One region of the Streptococcus halitosis genome, then DNA from elsewhere that is predicted to be linked to it. Evidence: predicted binding sites of a transcription regulator. Region 1 holds the regulator's gene; the other holds the start of a gene.

Region 1 (7,762 bases):
ACAGGATTTTTTCACCTATTTTATAGAAAAAAAGAAGACAGACTAGTCTTCTTTTCAGTTATTCTTATTGAAAAATAAGCAAGGCTTACTTGCGTTTTCTTGCGATCAAATGAATCGGGGTTCCTTCAAAGACAAAGGCCTTGCGGATTTGATTTTCCAAGAAACGCAGGTAAGAGAAGTGCATAAGTTCTTCTTCGTTGACAAAGATGACAAAGGTTGGTGGCTTGGTTGCCACTTGGGTTGCGTAGAAAATCTTGAGGCGTTTCCCTTTGTCTGTCGGTGTTGGATTGATAGCGATGGCATCCATGATGACATCGTTGAGCACCGCAGACGGAATACGCGTGTTTTGACTCTCACTAATTTGCTTGATCATCTGAGGTAGTTTGTGGAGACGTTGCTTGGTCAAAGCCGAAACAAAGATAATCGGCGCGTAAGGCAGGTATTGGAACTGCTCACGGATGTCTTCTTCCCAGTTCTTCATGGTATGATTGTCTTTCTCAAGAGTATCCCACTTGTTGACCACGATGATCATTCCTTTACCCGCTTCGTGGGCGAAACCTGCGATACGCTTGTCGTACTCACGAATACCTTCTTCGGCATTGAGAACCATCAAGACCACATCGGAACGGTCAATAGCACGCATAGCACGCATGACAGAGTATTTTTCTGTATTTTCGTAGACTTTACCTGACTTACGCATACCAGCTGTATCAATCATGGTGAACTCTTGTCCATCAGCATCTGTAAAATGGGTATCAATGGCATCACGCGTTGTTCCAGCTACTGGACTAGCAATCACGCGGTCCTCTCCCAAAATGGCGTTGATCAAACTTGATTTTCCAACGTTTGGACGTCCAATTAAGCTGAATTTAATGACATCTGGATTTTCTTCTTCGACTTCATGTGGTAAATTTTCCACAATGGCATCCAGTACATCACCCGTACCAATCCCATGGACAGACGAGATGGGCAGCGGTTCACCCAAGCCCAGAGCATAGAAATCAAAGATATCATTTCGCATCTCAGGATTGTCAACCTTGTTAACGGCTAGGATAACAGGCTTATGGGTTTTATAGAGTTTGCGAGCTACGTACTCGTCCGCATCTGTAATCCCTTCTTTCCCAGACACCACAAAAACGATGACATCAGCTTCTTCCATAGCGATTTCTGCTTGGTGTTTGATTTGCTCCATGAAGGGAGCATCGACGTCGTCAATCCCTCCAGTATCAATCATACTAAAGGAACGATTGAGCCACTCACCCGTTGCATAGATACGGTCACGTGTCACACCCTCGACATCTTCTACGATTGAGATTCGCTCACCAGCGATCCGATTAAATAGGGTCGATTTCCCAACATTGGGACGTCCCACAATGGCAATAGTTGGTAAGGCCATATTTTCTCACTTTCTACAATAACTTTTTCTGTTCTAGATTCTTCCGAGTTGAACTAGGTTCGGCTTGCCCAAACTGCTCTGCTAAACGCTGACTCCAAGAGGTCGTCGCACGCGCACCAGCATAGTCTGCCTGTACTTGATCATAGTCCAAAATCGCTTCAACTTGCTGTTCTTGGTATTCTTCTTCAAATACCACTTGGTTCAAAGGCAGTCTTGGTTTGACATCATGTTGTTGGTTTGGCACGCCAAGGGCAATCCCAAAAACTGGGTAGGTATAGTCAGGCAGGTTAAAAAGCGCTGCTACCTCTTCCGACTTGTAACGGACTAAGCCGATGATAACACCACCATATCCCAGACTCTCTGCTGCAAGCAAGGTATTTTGCCCCGCAAGCGCAGCGTCTACAGACGTGATAAGGAGACCTTCTACCCCTTGAGGTTGGAAAGTGTCCGTATGAAGACTTGCTCCCTTTTCAGCTCGGTTCAAGTCACCGACAAAGAGCAAAAAGGCAGCTGACTGGCGAATGGCTTCCTGAGGAACCAGTTCATATAGGGCATCTTTCTTCTCTTGACTACGCACAAGAATCACAGAGTAGGATTGAAAATTTTTCCAAGATGACGCCATTTGTCCAGCAGTCAAAATCTCTTCCAAGTCTGCCCGAGGAATTTCTTGCTCCTGAAAGCGACGAACTGAAGTATGAGCTTTCATCAGTTGAATGGTTTCTGTCATCGGCGATTTTCTCCTTCTAGTCTTGTCTCCTCAGCCAAATAACGGATTCGTTCCATGACCCGTCTAGCTTCCCAAGTCTCGTCATTTCCATTCTTTCCTTTGGCAAAATGTTTTTCCAAATCTTGGAAATTAAAGTTGGAAGTAAAGAAGGTCGGCAAATCTTCCTGCATGCGGTACTGAAGAATGACCTGGAGAATCTCATCACGTACCCAAGGGGTAGACTGTTCTGCACCAATATCATCTAAGACTAAGACCTCAGCTAACTTGATGTCATCCACCAAGGTCTTCACAGTTCCTTCACCGATGGCATTTTTCACATCAATGACAAAGCTTGGATAGTGGATAATGGTCGTTGATGCCCCACGCTTTTCAGATAGGTCATGAGCTAAGGCTGCCATCATGAAACTCTTTCCAACACCAAAATCTCCGTAAAGATAGAGGCCTTTTCGGATGCTTGGGTAAAGGTCAACAAAGGAATAGAGTCTCTCAAAAATCGGCAACCGTCCTAGATCATCCAGGTCAATCTGAGCTAACTTCGCTTTCTTGAGACTTGCTGGTAGATTGATCAACTTAAGACGATTCTTAATTGCAGCCTCTTTTTCTGCCGCGATTAGTTCTGGTGTTTCTTCATAAGACACATCCGCATAACCGTGATTCATAACCAAGATAGGCTTATAGCCACGCGCTATATAGTCCGCATCCCCACGAAGAAACTTATCCCGTTCTGTGATATATTGGTTGAACTTGGAGATGCTACGATTCAACTCCTCTGGACTGAGGGACTCTTTCTGGATAAAAGCCGCCACATCTGGGTCTTTCATAATCTGCTGGACTAGGTCCTGATACTGAAAACGACTTGTCTGACGTTTGATAACGTCACCCACACTTTCCATCTAGTCTCCTCCTTCTTCTAATCGGGCTAACATTTCTTGTTTTTTGCGTTCTAGTTCCAGACGAGTTTCCTCACTGGTTTGATTTTTATATTCTGGATTGCTCCACTTGGGAACATTGGTCTTAGTCGAGCTAGTTTTCGATTTCTGGTCTTCTTGCCCTTTTTGCTGACGCTCTCGAATCCGAAGCACAGCCTCTTCTGCTGTCCGAATTTTTTGATAAGCATAGTCATTTGCGACCTTCATGGCATATTTTTCATTGACATTAGCCGAATCAACCTTGTTAAAGGTTAGAAGTAAGACGATATTGATGACCTCATCCAACAAACCTAAAGACGCCATCTGGTGAAGGAGTTCTCGTTCGCTCTGGGTAATATTCCCCTTACGCGTTTGCTTGATTTCCGCTAAAAAGTGTAGGGGAGTTTTATTTTTAGCTTCCCTGATAATGGTCATTTCTTTGGGACTAAAGTCAGAAGACGCTGGTTTTTGTGCTATCTTTTCACGCATGCGTTTGACTGAAATAACCTGAGCCACCGCTGTCGCCTTAGCTAATTGATAGGTTTCAAACCAGGTCCATTTTTTTTCATCTGCAATGGCGAACAATTCCAAAACATCCGCCTGCTCGTCTTCAAAACGCAAGCCATCTCGAGCCATCAGGCGCTGGAAATGTTCCAAGTCAAAATCATTTTTTAACTTGCTTTTAGACTCGCTTGGGGTCACTTCTTCAGTCAGGGTTGGAAAGACTTGGCTCAAAGAAACAGAAAGTGCTTCTCCCTCACTTGGAGCCTGCTTCATAGCAGAAACAGCTGTATCCCCAATCTTTTTCTCTAATAATCTGCTATAGACAGAATGGCTTAAAAATTCCTGACTGGAGAGGGGAGAATGAAGCTGCAATTCATAAGTTTTCCCCTTTTGATAAAGGGTCAACAGATCTAAGGCAGATAAGATTTTAAAGGATTGGAGCAAGGTCGGCATGCCAAAGTTTAAGTGGTTGAGGATGTGGGAAAAGAGGTGTTCCTTTTGCCCACCATCCCAAAAGGTAAGGGCATATAGATAGAGGCTCAGTGCCTCCTGACCGATAATCGGGAGGTAGCACTGCACCAGAGAAGAGGTATCTTGCGACACCCGATTATTCTTTAGAAAAGAAAAACGGTCATTTGGTTTCATCTATTTTTCCTTTTTCTTCTTAGAGGACTGGGTGATTTGCTGGAGCAGACTCTCCAACTCACTCACATCCTTAAAGCTACGATAAACACTGGCAAAACGAACATAGGTAATCTCATCAAGCTCTGCCAATTCTTCCATGACTAAAGACCCAATATATTCACTTTGGATCTCATTCTCACTGCGACTACGGAGTTTTTGCTCAATACGATTGACCACCATGTTGATTTCATCACTTGACACAGGACGCTTCTGGGCTGAGCGGATAATCCCATTAAAGATTTTATCTCTCGAAAACTGTTCTCGCGTACCGTCTTTTTTGACGACGACCAGCGTTCTTTCTTCTACTCGTTCATAGGTTGTAAAACGATGTTGGCACTCGTCGCACTCACGTCTTCGACGGATGGTGTTTCCTTCTTCGGCTTGTCGACTATCAACAACACTAGACTTGGTAGCCCCACATTTTGGACAACGCATGCATTTCCCTCCTTGTCGTTTTCTTTTCATTATACCATTTTTTGAGCAATTCCCAAAACAATTCTTATTTTTACTTGACAAGTTTTTTGTTTTATTGTATTATTTAATTAGAACAATAAAGATAAAGAAAGGAGACTATGATGTCCTGGTCATTTGATAATACAAAACCCATTTATTTACAGATTATGGAAAAAATCAAACTACAGATTGTTTCCCATAAACTGGAACCCAATCAACAACTTCCGACTGTAAGGGAGTTGGCGAGCGAGGCCGGTGTCAATCCCAATACCATTCAGCGCGCCTTGTCTGACCTTGAACGCGAAGGATTCGTTTACAGCAAGCGGACAACTGGTCGTTTTGTCACCGAGGATTTAGACCTCATCGTTCAGTCCCGCAAACAACTTTCCGAGGAGCAACTGCAACACTTCGTCTCTTGCATGCTTCAATTTGGCTACAAAAAAGAAGAACTGCCAAATGTATTAAGCGACTATATCAAAGGAGTTTAAGACTATGACACTACTAGCACTTGAAAATGTATCAAAATCATATGGAGCAACTGCGGCACTTGACAATATCTCACTAGAGATCTCAGCTGGAAAGATTGTCGGACTCCTTGGACCAAACGGATCCGGGAAAACAACCTTAATCAAACTGATCAATGGCCTCCTTCAGCCAGATAAAGGACGTGTCCTCATTAACGGACAGGATCCAAGTCCTGCTACCAAGGCGATCGTCTCTTATCTACCAGACACAACTTATCTCAATGAGCAAATGAAGGTCAAGGAAGCCCTAACCTACTTCAAGACCTTCTATCAGGATTTCAATCTTGAACGCGCCCAACATCTGCTTGCAGACCTTGGCATTGATGAAAATAGTCGCTTAAAGAAATTATCAAAAGGAAACAAGGAAAAGGTCCAACTAATCCTCGTTATGAGCCGTGAAGCCCGCCTCTACGTTCTGGACGAACCAATCGGAGGCGTGGATCCAGCTGCTCGTGATTATATCCTCAATACCATCATCAACAACTATTCCCCAACTTCTACGGTCCTGATTTCAACCCACTTGATTTCAGATATTGAGCCAATCTTGGATGAGATTATATTCCTCAAAGACGGGAAAGTCGTCCGCCAAGGAAATGTTGATGATATTCGTTACGAGTCAGGTGAATCAATTGACCAGCTCTTCCGCCAGGAATTTAAAGCCTAAGCAAAGGAGATTATTATGTTTTGGAATCTAGTTCGTTATGAATTTAAAAATGTCAATAAATGGTATTTAGCGCTCTATGGAGCTGTGCTTGCAATTTCAGTTTTGATTGGAGCTTTTCTTGGTAGCCTTAGCCAGAGTTACAATTCTAACAACGCTGTTTATTTCATCTTCTTTTTGGTACTAGTCTTTGGAGGACTTAGCGTCACTCTTTGGATTGCAACAATCTTTTTAATCATCCGAAGATTCAAGGGGAGTGTTTATGACCGCCAAGGGTACTTGACCCTGACCTTGCCTGTCTCTGAGCACCAAATCATCATCGCAAAACTTTTAGGTGGTCTTGTCTGGTCCATCTTAAGCTATATCGTCTTTATCTTGAGTGTACTGATTATCTTCTTTTTAACACCAATAGAAAAAGACTTCACTGTCCTCTATAACTTCATTTCCCCTTACCTCAGCTACGGCTGGCTGTATGCCCTATCACTATTTGTCGGTTCGATTACATGGATTTTATCCATTTACCTCTCCATCTCAATCGGACAACTCTTTAATGAGTATCGAACAGCTATGGGAATTCTAGCCTATATCGTCATTGCCATCGTCATTGGTTATGTTTCTCTCTTCTTCCGAATTGAAAATGACTTTAACATGATGATTGGTACAGAAATCTTGCGCGATCTCTTTTTATCGGCTATCTACTATCTCGGTACCTACTATATTTTGAAAAACAAGGTTAATTTGCAATAAAAAACGCCCAGCTTACAAGAGCTGGGTTTTGCTTTAACTCAATATCAAACTGGCTACAATAGGGCTAACAAAAACATAGAGAATACCGGTGACACCGATGGCCAAGCCACCCATGGCTCCTGCTACCGAGCCGTATCGAAAGGCTGTTCCTGTTCCGACTGCATGACCTGTTCCTCCAAGGGAGAGTCCGACAGCCACTGGATCATCAATCTTCAACCACTTCAAAAGGGTTGGTCCAATAACACTAGTCAAAATCCCAGTTGCCACTACGACGACCAAGGTCACAGTCGTTAAACCTTGCAATTTCTCTGTAATCCCCACTGCCATAGCGGTTGTCACTGACTTGGGAAAGAGAGAAATGGCTAGGAAAAAGTCCATGCCAAATATTTTCGCCACTATAGCAGTGAAGCTAGTATTGACAACCACTGCTAGCAAACTACCAAAGAGAATACTCCGAGCATGGTGCTTCATCAGATGAAAACTCTTATAAAGCGGAATCCCTAGAGCCACTGTCGATGGGACAATCAAATTATTCAGATAAACCCCACCTTGGTAGTAATCTTGGTAAGAAATACCCGTCGCCTTAAGAAGGATGATAATAAAAATTGCCGACAAAAGCAAAGGTGTTGTCAAAGGATGGGGAAAACGTCTGTAAATCAGCATTCCCACTAGATAAGCTAGGATAGATAATGCAATCCCAAACAGAGGATTCGATACAAATTCGCTCATTTGGCATCTCCTTTCTCATAATCTCCCTCAAACCGTCTTTTGATAAACTGAACCACTAGGGCGATGAGGATAATGTTGATGACAGCCGCAAAAAAGACAATCAAGACAATGGGCAAGAGATAAGGAGCAATCACATCGAACTTTTCCATGATACCCACTGCTGGCGGCAAAAAGAGAATAGTCATATTGGCCAGCAAGAAATTTCCGACCATGTTGACATGCCTGGTCCTTAGCCACTTGAACTGTAAGGCTAGAAAGAGAATAATCAAACCGATAATACTGCCTGGGATGGGCAGATGAAAGAAACTGGAGATTCCCTCACCGATTAGAGAAATCACAAAGAGAATCATTAATTGAACATATAATTTCATCCTAAACTCCATGAAATAAACTTCTTGCATACCAGTTTACTCTTTTTTCAGAAAATTT
Region 2 (7,762 bases), 420 kb from region 1:
ATTTGTTCGGCATTGATGCCTTCTTTTTTGCTGACCTCATCAGGAGTCAGATTCTCTGTTTTTTGCACAGCCTGTTTTCCATCAACGTAAGACACACGGTTATTTTCTTTGACCGTTCTGGCTTGATACAGTCCCAACTCGTAAGAGCAAACACTTAAAATTAAAGCTGCCGCAGAACCAGCAAGGTATTTTTTATTAATTTTCATCGAAACTCTCTTTCTTTTTGATATTTCTAGTTGCAATTCATTTCTAAATTGCAGAAACTCCTCTCTAAAAGTTAACTGGTTAATAGTTTACTCCTAAATTTTCAACTTGTCAAGAATTTTATGAACCAGTTAACGATTTTTTTGTTTTCTACACTATCTTCTATCTGAACAGTCTGATTTGAGAATCCTATATTGAAAATCAATCACCAAATTTTTAAAACAAAAAATCCCTGCAACTGAGTTGCAAGGACCTTTCAATTAATCAAAGTCAACGTATTCTTTTTGAAGTTCAAGAACTTCTTCCATTGTTGAGCATTCTGTAAGGGCACGGTTTGCGTACTCTTCCATATTAGCTGTGTCGAGTTTCTTCATCAAGCTACGTGTACGAAGGACAGATGTTGCTGACATAGAGAACTCATCCAAGCCCATTCCGACAAGAAGTGGAACAGCTTTTTGGTCACCAGCCATCTCACCACACATACCTGCCCATTTACCTTCAGCGTGAGCTGCTTTGATAACGTTGTTAATCAAACGTAGGATTGATGGGTTATATGGTTGGTAAAGGTATGAAACTTGCTCATTCATACGGTCTGCTGCCATTGTGTATTGGATCAAGTCGTTTGTACCAATTGAGAAGAAGTCAACTTCTTTTGCAAATTGGTCTGCAAGCATTGCTGCTGCTGGGATTTCGATCATGATACCAACTTGGATATTATCCGCAACTGCAACACCTTCAGCAAGAAGGTTTGCTTTTTCTTCGTCAAAGACTGCCTTCGCTGCACGGAATTCTTTCAAGAGCGCAACCATCGGGAACATGATACGCAATTGACCGTGTACAGACGCACGAAGAAGAGCACGGATTTGTGTGCGGAACATAGCATCTCCAGTTTCAGAAATAGAGATACGAAGGGCACGGAATCCAAGGAATGGGTTCATTTCATGAGGCATATCGAAGTAAGGAAGTTCCTTATCTCCACCGATATCCATTGTACGAACAACAACAGGCTTACCGTTCATTCCTTCAAGTACAGCTTTGTATGCTTCGTACTGCTCGTCTTCTGTTGGGAAGTCTTGAGAATCCATGTACAAGAACTCTGTACGGTAAAGACCAACAGCTTCGGCACCGTTGGCATTGACACCTTCAACGTCTTTTGGAGTACCGATATTAGCAGCCAATTCAAAGTGTTTACCATCAGCAGTTACTGTTTTAGCATCTTTCAAGAGAGCCCATTCAGCTTTTTGTTTCGCATAAGCTTCACCAGCAGCCTTGAATTCTGCCGCTTGCTCATCAGTTGGGTTGATAATCACTTCACCAGTGATACCGTTAACAGCAAGGATATCACCATCTTTAACAATTTCAGTGATGTTGTTTGTACCCAATACTGCCGCGATTTCAAGTGTACGCGCCATGATAGCTGAGTGGCTTGTACGTCCACCGATGTTGGTTACAAAAGCTTTTACAAAGTTTTTGTCCAATTGAGCTGTATCTGAAGGAGTCAAGTCATGCGCAATCACGATCACTTCTTCATTGATAGAAGCCGGGTTTGGCAATTTCTTACCAAGGAGATTTGCCAATACACGTTTTGTCACGTCGCGGATATCCGCTGCACGTTCTTGCATGTATGGGTTGTCTTCCATACCTTCAAAGATAGTGATAAACATGTCTGTCACTTCTTTCAGACCTGCTTCTGCATTCACTTTCTTCGCACGGATTGTTTCCTTGATTTGGCTGATCATTTCTGGGTCAGCAAGAACCATTAAGTGAGCGTCAAAAACTTGAGCTGCTTCTTCACCGAGCGTACCTACTGCTTTCTCACGAATAACAGAAAGCTCGTCTTGTGATGCTTTTAGAGCGGCATCAAGGCGAGCTTCTTCTGCGTTTGTATCTTCGACTGTAATAGTCTCAAATGACAAATCCGGTTGAACGAGTAGATATGCTTTTGCAACTGCAACACCGTCTGATGCTGCGATTCCTTTAAGCATTTCTGTCATTTTCCTTATGCCAATCCTTCTTTTTCCATAGTTTCAGTGATAGCAGCGATTGCGTCGTCAGCATCTGCACCTTCAGCTGAAATTGTAACATCAGCACCTTGGCCAACACCAAGACTCATAACACCCATGATAGATTTAAGGTTTACTGATTTACCTTTGTACTCAAGAGTGATATCTGAAGCAAATTTGCTAGCTGTTTGAACCAACAATGTTGCTGGACGTGCGTGGATACCTGTTTCTGCCACTACGTGGAAATCTTTAGAAGCCATAGTTTGACTCTCCTTTAATTATTTCTTTTTTGGATTATATGTGATAACCCTTACAAGACTGTATTATATCACCTTCTAGATAATTTTTCAAGCATTTTATGGATTTTCTTCGTTTTCCTTTCTGATAACTTGCTGAAAATCTTCTATTTATATTGCCAATATACAGTATGTAGTTTTTTTATTTTGAGAAAGTTTGACAGTTCAACGGAAGTCAAAATTTATGTTTTCAAAAACACTATATCTTGTGTTTTGATTTTAAAACCGTAACTTTTTAGCACAAGATTTAGTTTAAAATGATTGACAAAGTTTTTTTTTCTGATATACTAAGATAGTATTAAATTTTGAAGAGGAGTTACAAAAATGGTAACCGTTTATTCTAAAAATAACTGTGTCCAATGTAAAATGACCAAACGTTTCTTGGACAGTAATAATGTCGCTTATCGTGAGATCAATCTCGACGAGCAACCAGAGTACATCAATCAAGTTAAAGAGCTTGGTTTCAGCGCTGCTCCTGTTATCCAAACACCAACTGAAGTCTTTTCAGGTTTCCAACCAGGAAAACTGAAACAATTAGCATAATCTTAGTACATCATCCAGAAGAAACTGCTTCTAGGGCTAACTTAGAGGCCTTTCTTTTGTAATTAGATAAGGGAAATTTTATGGGATTAAAACATCTTGAAGACGTGACCTACTTCCGTCTCAATAACGAAATCAACCGTCCTGTCAATGGACAAATCATGCTTCATAAAGATAAAGAAGCCTTGGATGCTTTTTTTAAAGAAAATGTAGTTCCAAACACTATGGTTTTTGATTCAATTACTGATAAAATCAACTACCTTATTGAACACAACTATATCGAAACTGCATTTCTCAAGAAATACCGTCCAGAGTTTTTGGAAGAATTGCATCAATTTATCAAGGACCAAAACTTCCAATTCAAATCATTCATGGCTGCCTATAAATTTTACAACCAGTACGCCTTGAAGACTAACGACGGGGAATACTATCTTGAAAGCATGGAAGACCGCGTCTTCTTTAACGCACTTTATTTTGCTGACGGGGATGAAGCGATTGCGACTGATATTGCCAATGAAATCATCCACCAACGCTACCAACCAGCTACTCCTTCCTTCTTGAACGCAGGCCGTGCTCGTCGTGGGGAGTTGGTATCTTGTTTCTTGATTCAAGTAACTGATGATATGAACTCTATCGGACGTTCCATCAACTCAGCTCTTCAACTTTCACGTATCGGTGGTGGTGTAGGTATTACTCTAAGCAACCTTCGTGAAGCTGGCGCACCTATCAAAGGTTATGAAGGAGCAGCTTCTGGTGTCGTTCCAGTTATGAAACTCTTCGAAGACAGTTTCTCCTACTCAAACCAACTTGGTCAACGTCAAGGTGCTGGTGTTGTCTACCTCAACGTCTTTCACCCAGATATCATCGCTTTCCTTTCAACTAAGAAAGAAAATGCCGATGAAAAAGTTCGTGTAAAGACTCTTTCACTTGGTGTTGTAGTACCCGATAAATTCTACGAATTGGCTCGTAAAAATGAAGAAATGTACCTCTTCAGCCCTTACTCCGTAGAGCTTGAGTATGGTGTGCCATTCAACTACATCGACATCACTGAAAAATACGATGAATTGGTCGCAAATCCAAATATCCGCAAGACAAAAATCAAAGCTCGTGATTTGGAAACTGAAATTTCTAAATTGCAACAAGAATCTGGCTATCCATATGTAGTCAATATTGATACGGCTAACCGTGCGAATCCTGTTGATGGAAAGATTATCATGAGTAACTTGTGTTCTGAGATTCTTCAAGTTCAAGAACCAAGCTTGATCAACGATGCTCAAGAATTCCTTCAAATGGGAACGGACGTTTCATGTAACCTTGGTTCAACCAACGTGGTCAACATGATGACGTCACCTGACTTTGGTCGTTCTATCCGTGCGATGGTTCGTGCTTTAACTTTCGTTACAGATAGTTCACACATCGTAGCTGTTCCTACTATCGACCACGGAAACAGTTTGGCTCACACCTTTGGTCTTGGTGCCATGGGGCTTCATAGTTACCTTGCCCAACAACTCATCGAATATGGATCAGCTGAGTCTGTTGAATTCACTAGCATCTACTTTATGCTTATGAACTACTGGACCTTGGTAGAATCTAATAACATCGCGCGTGAACGCGGTATCACCTTCCACAACTTTGAAAAATCAGACTATGCTAACGGAAGCTACTTTGACAAGTATGTGACAGGCGAGTTTGTTCCAAAATCAGATCGTGTTAAAGAACTCTTTAAAGATGTCTTTATTCCAAGCGCTGCTGACTGGGCTGAACTTCGCAAAAAGGTTCAAGCAGATGGTCTTTATCACCAAAACCGTCTAGCTGTTGCTCCAAATGGTTCTATCAGCTACATCAACGATGTTTCTGCTTCTATCCACCCGATTACGCAACGTATCGAAGAACGTCAAGAGAAGAAAATCGGTAAAATCTACTATCCAGCTGCAGGCTTGTCAACAGATACGATTCCTTACTACACTTCTGCCTACGACATGGATATGCGTAAGGTGATTGATGTTTACGCGGCTGCAACTGAACACGTGGACCAAGGACTTTCACTCACTCTCTTCATGCGTAGTGACATTCCAAAAGGTCTTTACGAATGGAAGAAAGAAAACAAACAAACGACACGTGACTTGTCTATCCTTCGTAACTATGCCTTTAACAAGGGTATCAAGTCTATCTACTACGTCCGTACCTTTACAGACGACGGTGGGGAAGTTGGTGCTAACCAATGTGAAAGCTGTGTGATTTAATTTTTGCTTGAGGAAACTACATTTTCTCAGACTACTGATTAAGTTACCCGCCAGACAAAACTTGATAAGTATCTTAAATACCATGAAAAACTAAAAAGTCGGGCTTCCGACTTTTTGTGCGATACTCTTCTCAGACTATGATAAAATAGAGATGATTCGACAATCGCATTATTACATACAGAAAGAGATTTCAAATGGAAACTTACTACAAAGCCATTAACTGGAATGCCATCGAAGATGTCATCGACAAATCAACTTGGGAAAAGCTGACAGAGCAATTCTGGCTCGATACGCGTATCCCCTTGTCAAATGACCTAGACGACTGGAGAAAACTATCAAACAAAGAAAAAGACTTGGTTGGAAAAGTCTTTGGTGGTTTGACCCTTTTGGATACCATGCAATCTGAAACAGGGGTTCAAGCGCTTCGCGCAGACATCCGTACGCCGCATGAGGAAGCTGTTTTCAACAACATCCAGTTTATGGAATCTGTCCATGCAAAATCTTATTCTTCTATCTTCTCTACCTTGAATACCAAGGCTGAGATTGAAGAAATTTTTGAATGGACCAACACTAACCCCTACCTACAAAGAAAAGCGGAAATTATCAATGAGATCTACCTCAATGGTAGCCCTCTAGAAAAGAAAGTTGCCAGCGTTTTCCTTGAAACCTTCCTCTTCTACTCTGGTTTCTTTACACCGCTTTACTATCTTGGTAACAACAAACTGGCTAATGTTGCGGAAATCATCAAACTGATCATTCGTGATGAGTCTGTTCACGGAACCTACATTGGTTACAAATTCCAACTTGGTTTCAATGAATTACCTGAAGAAGAGCAAGAAAAGCTCAAAGAATGGATGTACGACCTGCTCTACACTCTCTACGAGAACGAAGAGGGCTATACAGAAAGCCTCTATGACGGTGTTGGCTGGACTGAGGAAGTTAAAACCTTCCTTCGTTACAATGCCAATAAGGCGCTTATGAACCTAGGACAAGATCCGCTCTTCCCAGATTCAGCTGATGATGTCAATCCTATCGTCATGAACGGAATCTCAACAGGAACTTCTAACCACGACTTCTTCTCTCAAGTCGGAAATGGATACCTCCTTGGTGAAGTTGAAGCCATGCAAGACGAGGATTACAACTACGGTTTGGACTAATTTGACCAATCATTCAAAATATCATGGTTTGTTTAAAATAACCATGATATTTTTGTTTTTGTTTTCTTTTGTTTTTTTCTATTTGATTGATTGAGCGTTTTATGGTAAGATAATAATAGTAGAAATCGAGGTGATAAGGATGCTAAAGCAAGAAAAACTAGATAGTATTCTAGAAGCAGTAAACACAAAAGGCACTATTACTGTAAAAGAGATTATGGAGAGTCTTGATGTGTCAGATATGACAGCTCGCCGCTACTTACAAGAATTGGCAGACAAGGATTTGCTGGTTCGTGTGCACGGTGGCGCTGAAAAACTTCGTACAGGTTCTCTCTTAAACAACGAACGCTCAAATGTTGAAAAACAAGGCTTGCAGATTGCTGAAAAACAAGAAATTAGCCGTTTTGCTGGTCATTTGATTGACGAAGGTGAAACCATTTTTATCGGGCCAGGAACAACCTTAGAATGTTTTGCTCGTGAGCTCCCAATTGATAATATTCGTGTTGTAACAAACAGTCTTCCAGTCTTTCTCATCCTAAACGAACGAAAACTAACAGATTTGATCTTGATTGGTGGAAATTATCGTTCTATCACTGGTGCTTTTGTAGGGACACTTACCTTACAGGATTTGACCAATCTTCAGTTTTCTAAAGCTTTTGTAAGCTGTAATGGTATTAAGGATAAGGCAATTGCTACTTTCAGCGAGGAAGAGGGCGAGGTACATCGAATCGCCTTGAACAATGCCAATAAAAAATACTTACTGGCAGACCACAGTAAGTTTAATAAGTTTGATTTTTACACGTTCTACAATATCTCAGAGATTGATACCATCGTTTCAGATTCCAAACTGAGTCAGGAGACATTTGAAGAGCTGTCAAAACAAACAACCATTCTTTTATCAAAATCATAAAAATTCCCCTGCCTTTTGGCGGGGAATTTTTGTTGAATTTTAATCAATAAGTTGTGTCTCAGCTAGTTTCTTGTACCAGTGAGCCGATTTCTTTGGATAGCGCTCCTGAGTTTCAAAATCAACATAGAAGAGACCGTAACGCTTTTCATAGCCATTTGACCAAGAAAAGACATCCATTAGCGACCAGATAAAATAGCCTTTGACATTGGCTCCATCAGTGATTGCATCTGCAATCACTTCCATATGTTTCTTAACATAATCAATCCGCCCATCATCGTAGACTGTCCCATTCACAAAGTCGTCTTTGTATCCGAGACCATTCTCTGTGATGTAGATTTTTTTGTAATTTGGGTAATCTTGTTTCACGCGCATGATTTGATCATACAAACCTTGAGGATGGATAATCCAATCC

The links. The regulator NrdR, encoded in region 1, represses ribonucleotide reductase genes. The targets are predictions, from matches to a motif close to ACACNATATATNGTGT.
Region 2: the regulator NrdR is predicted to act here: its motif matches at 2,700-2,715, upstream of nrdH (glutaredoxin-like protein NrdH).

The regions. Positions count from the first base shown of each region.
Region 1 is NZ_QEMY02000001.1:795,386-803,147, reverse strand. It holds gene der (ribosome biogenesis GTPase Der) at 86-1,396, opposite strand; gene DB729_RS04040 (nitroreductase family protein) at 1,410-2,123, opposite strand; gene dnaI (primosomal protein DnaI) at 2,120-3,016, opposite strand; gene DB729_RS04030 (DnaD domain protein) at 3,017-4,180, opposite strand; gene nrdR (transcriptional regulator NrdR) at 4,181-4,654, opposite strand; gene DB729_RS04020 (GntR family transcriptional regulator) at 4,795-5,160, shown strand; gene DB729_RS04015 (ABC transporter ATP-binding protein) at 5,165-5,860, shown strand; gene DB729_RS04010 (ABC transporter permease) at 5,876-6,604, shown strand; gene DB729_RS04005 (LrgB family protein) at 6,638-7,333, opposite strand; gene DB729_RS04000 (CidA/LrgA family protein) at 7,330-7,704, opposite strand.
Region 2 is NZ_QEMY02000001.1:1,210,635-1,218,396, forward strand. It holds gene DB729_RS05995 (pneumococcal-type histidine triad protein) at 1-206, opposite strand, end outside; gene ptsP (phosphoenolpyruvate--protein phosphotransferase) at 465-2,198, opposite strand; gene DB729_RS06005 (phosphocarrier protein HPr) at 2,204-2,467, opposite strand; gene nrdH (glutaredoxin-like protein NrdH) at 2,828-3,046, shown strand; gene nrdE (class 1b ribonucleoside-diphosphate reductase subunit alpha) at 3,127-5,286, shown strand; gene nrdF (class 1b ribonucleoside-diphosphate reductase subunit beta) at 5,481-6,443, shown strand; gene DB729_RS06025 (DeoR/GlpR family DNA-binding transcription regulator) at 6,583-7,350, shown strand; gene lacG (6-phospho-beta-galactosidase) at 7,390-7,762, opposite strand, start outside.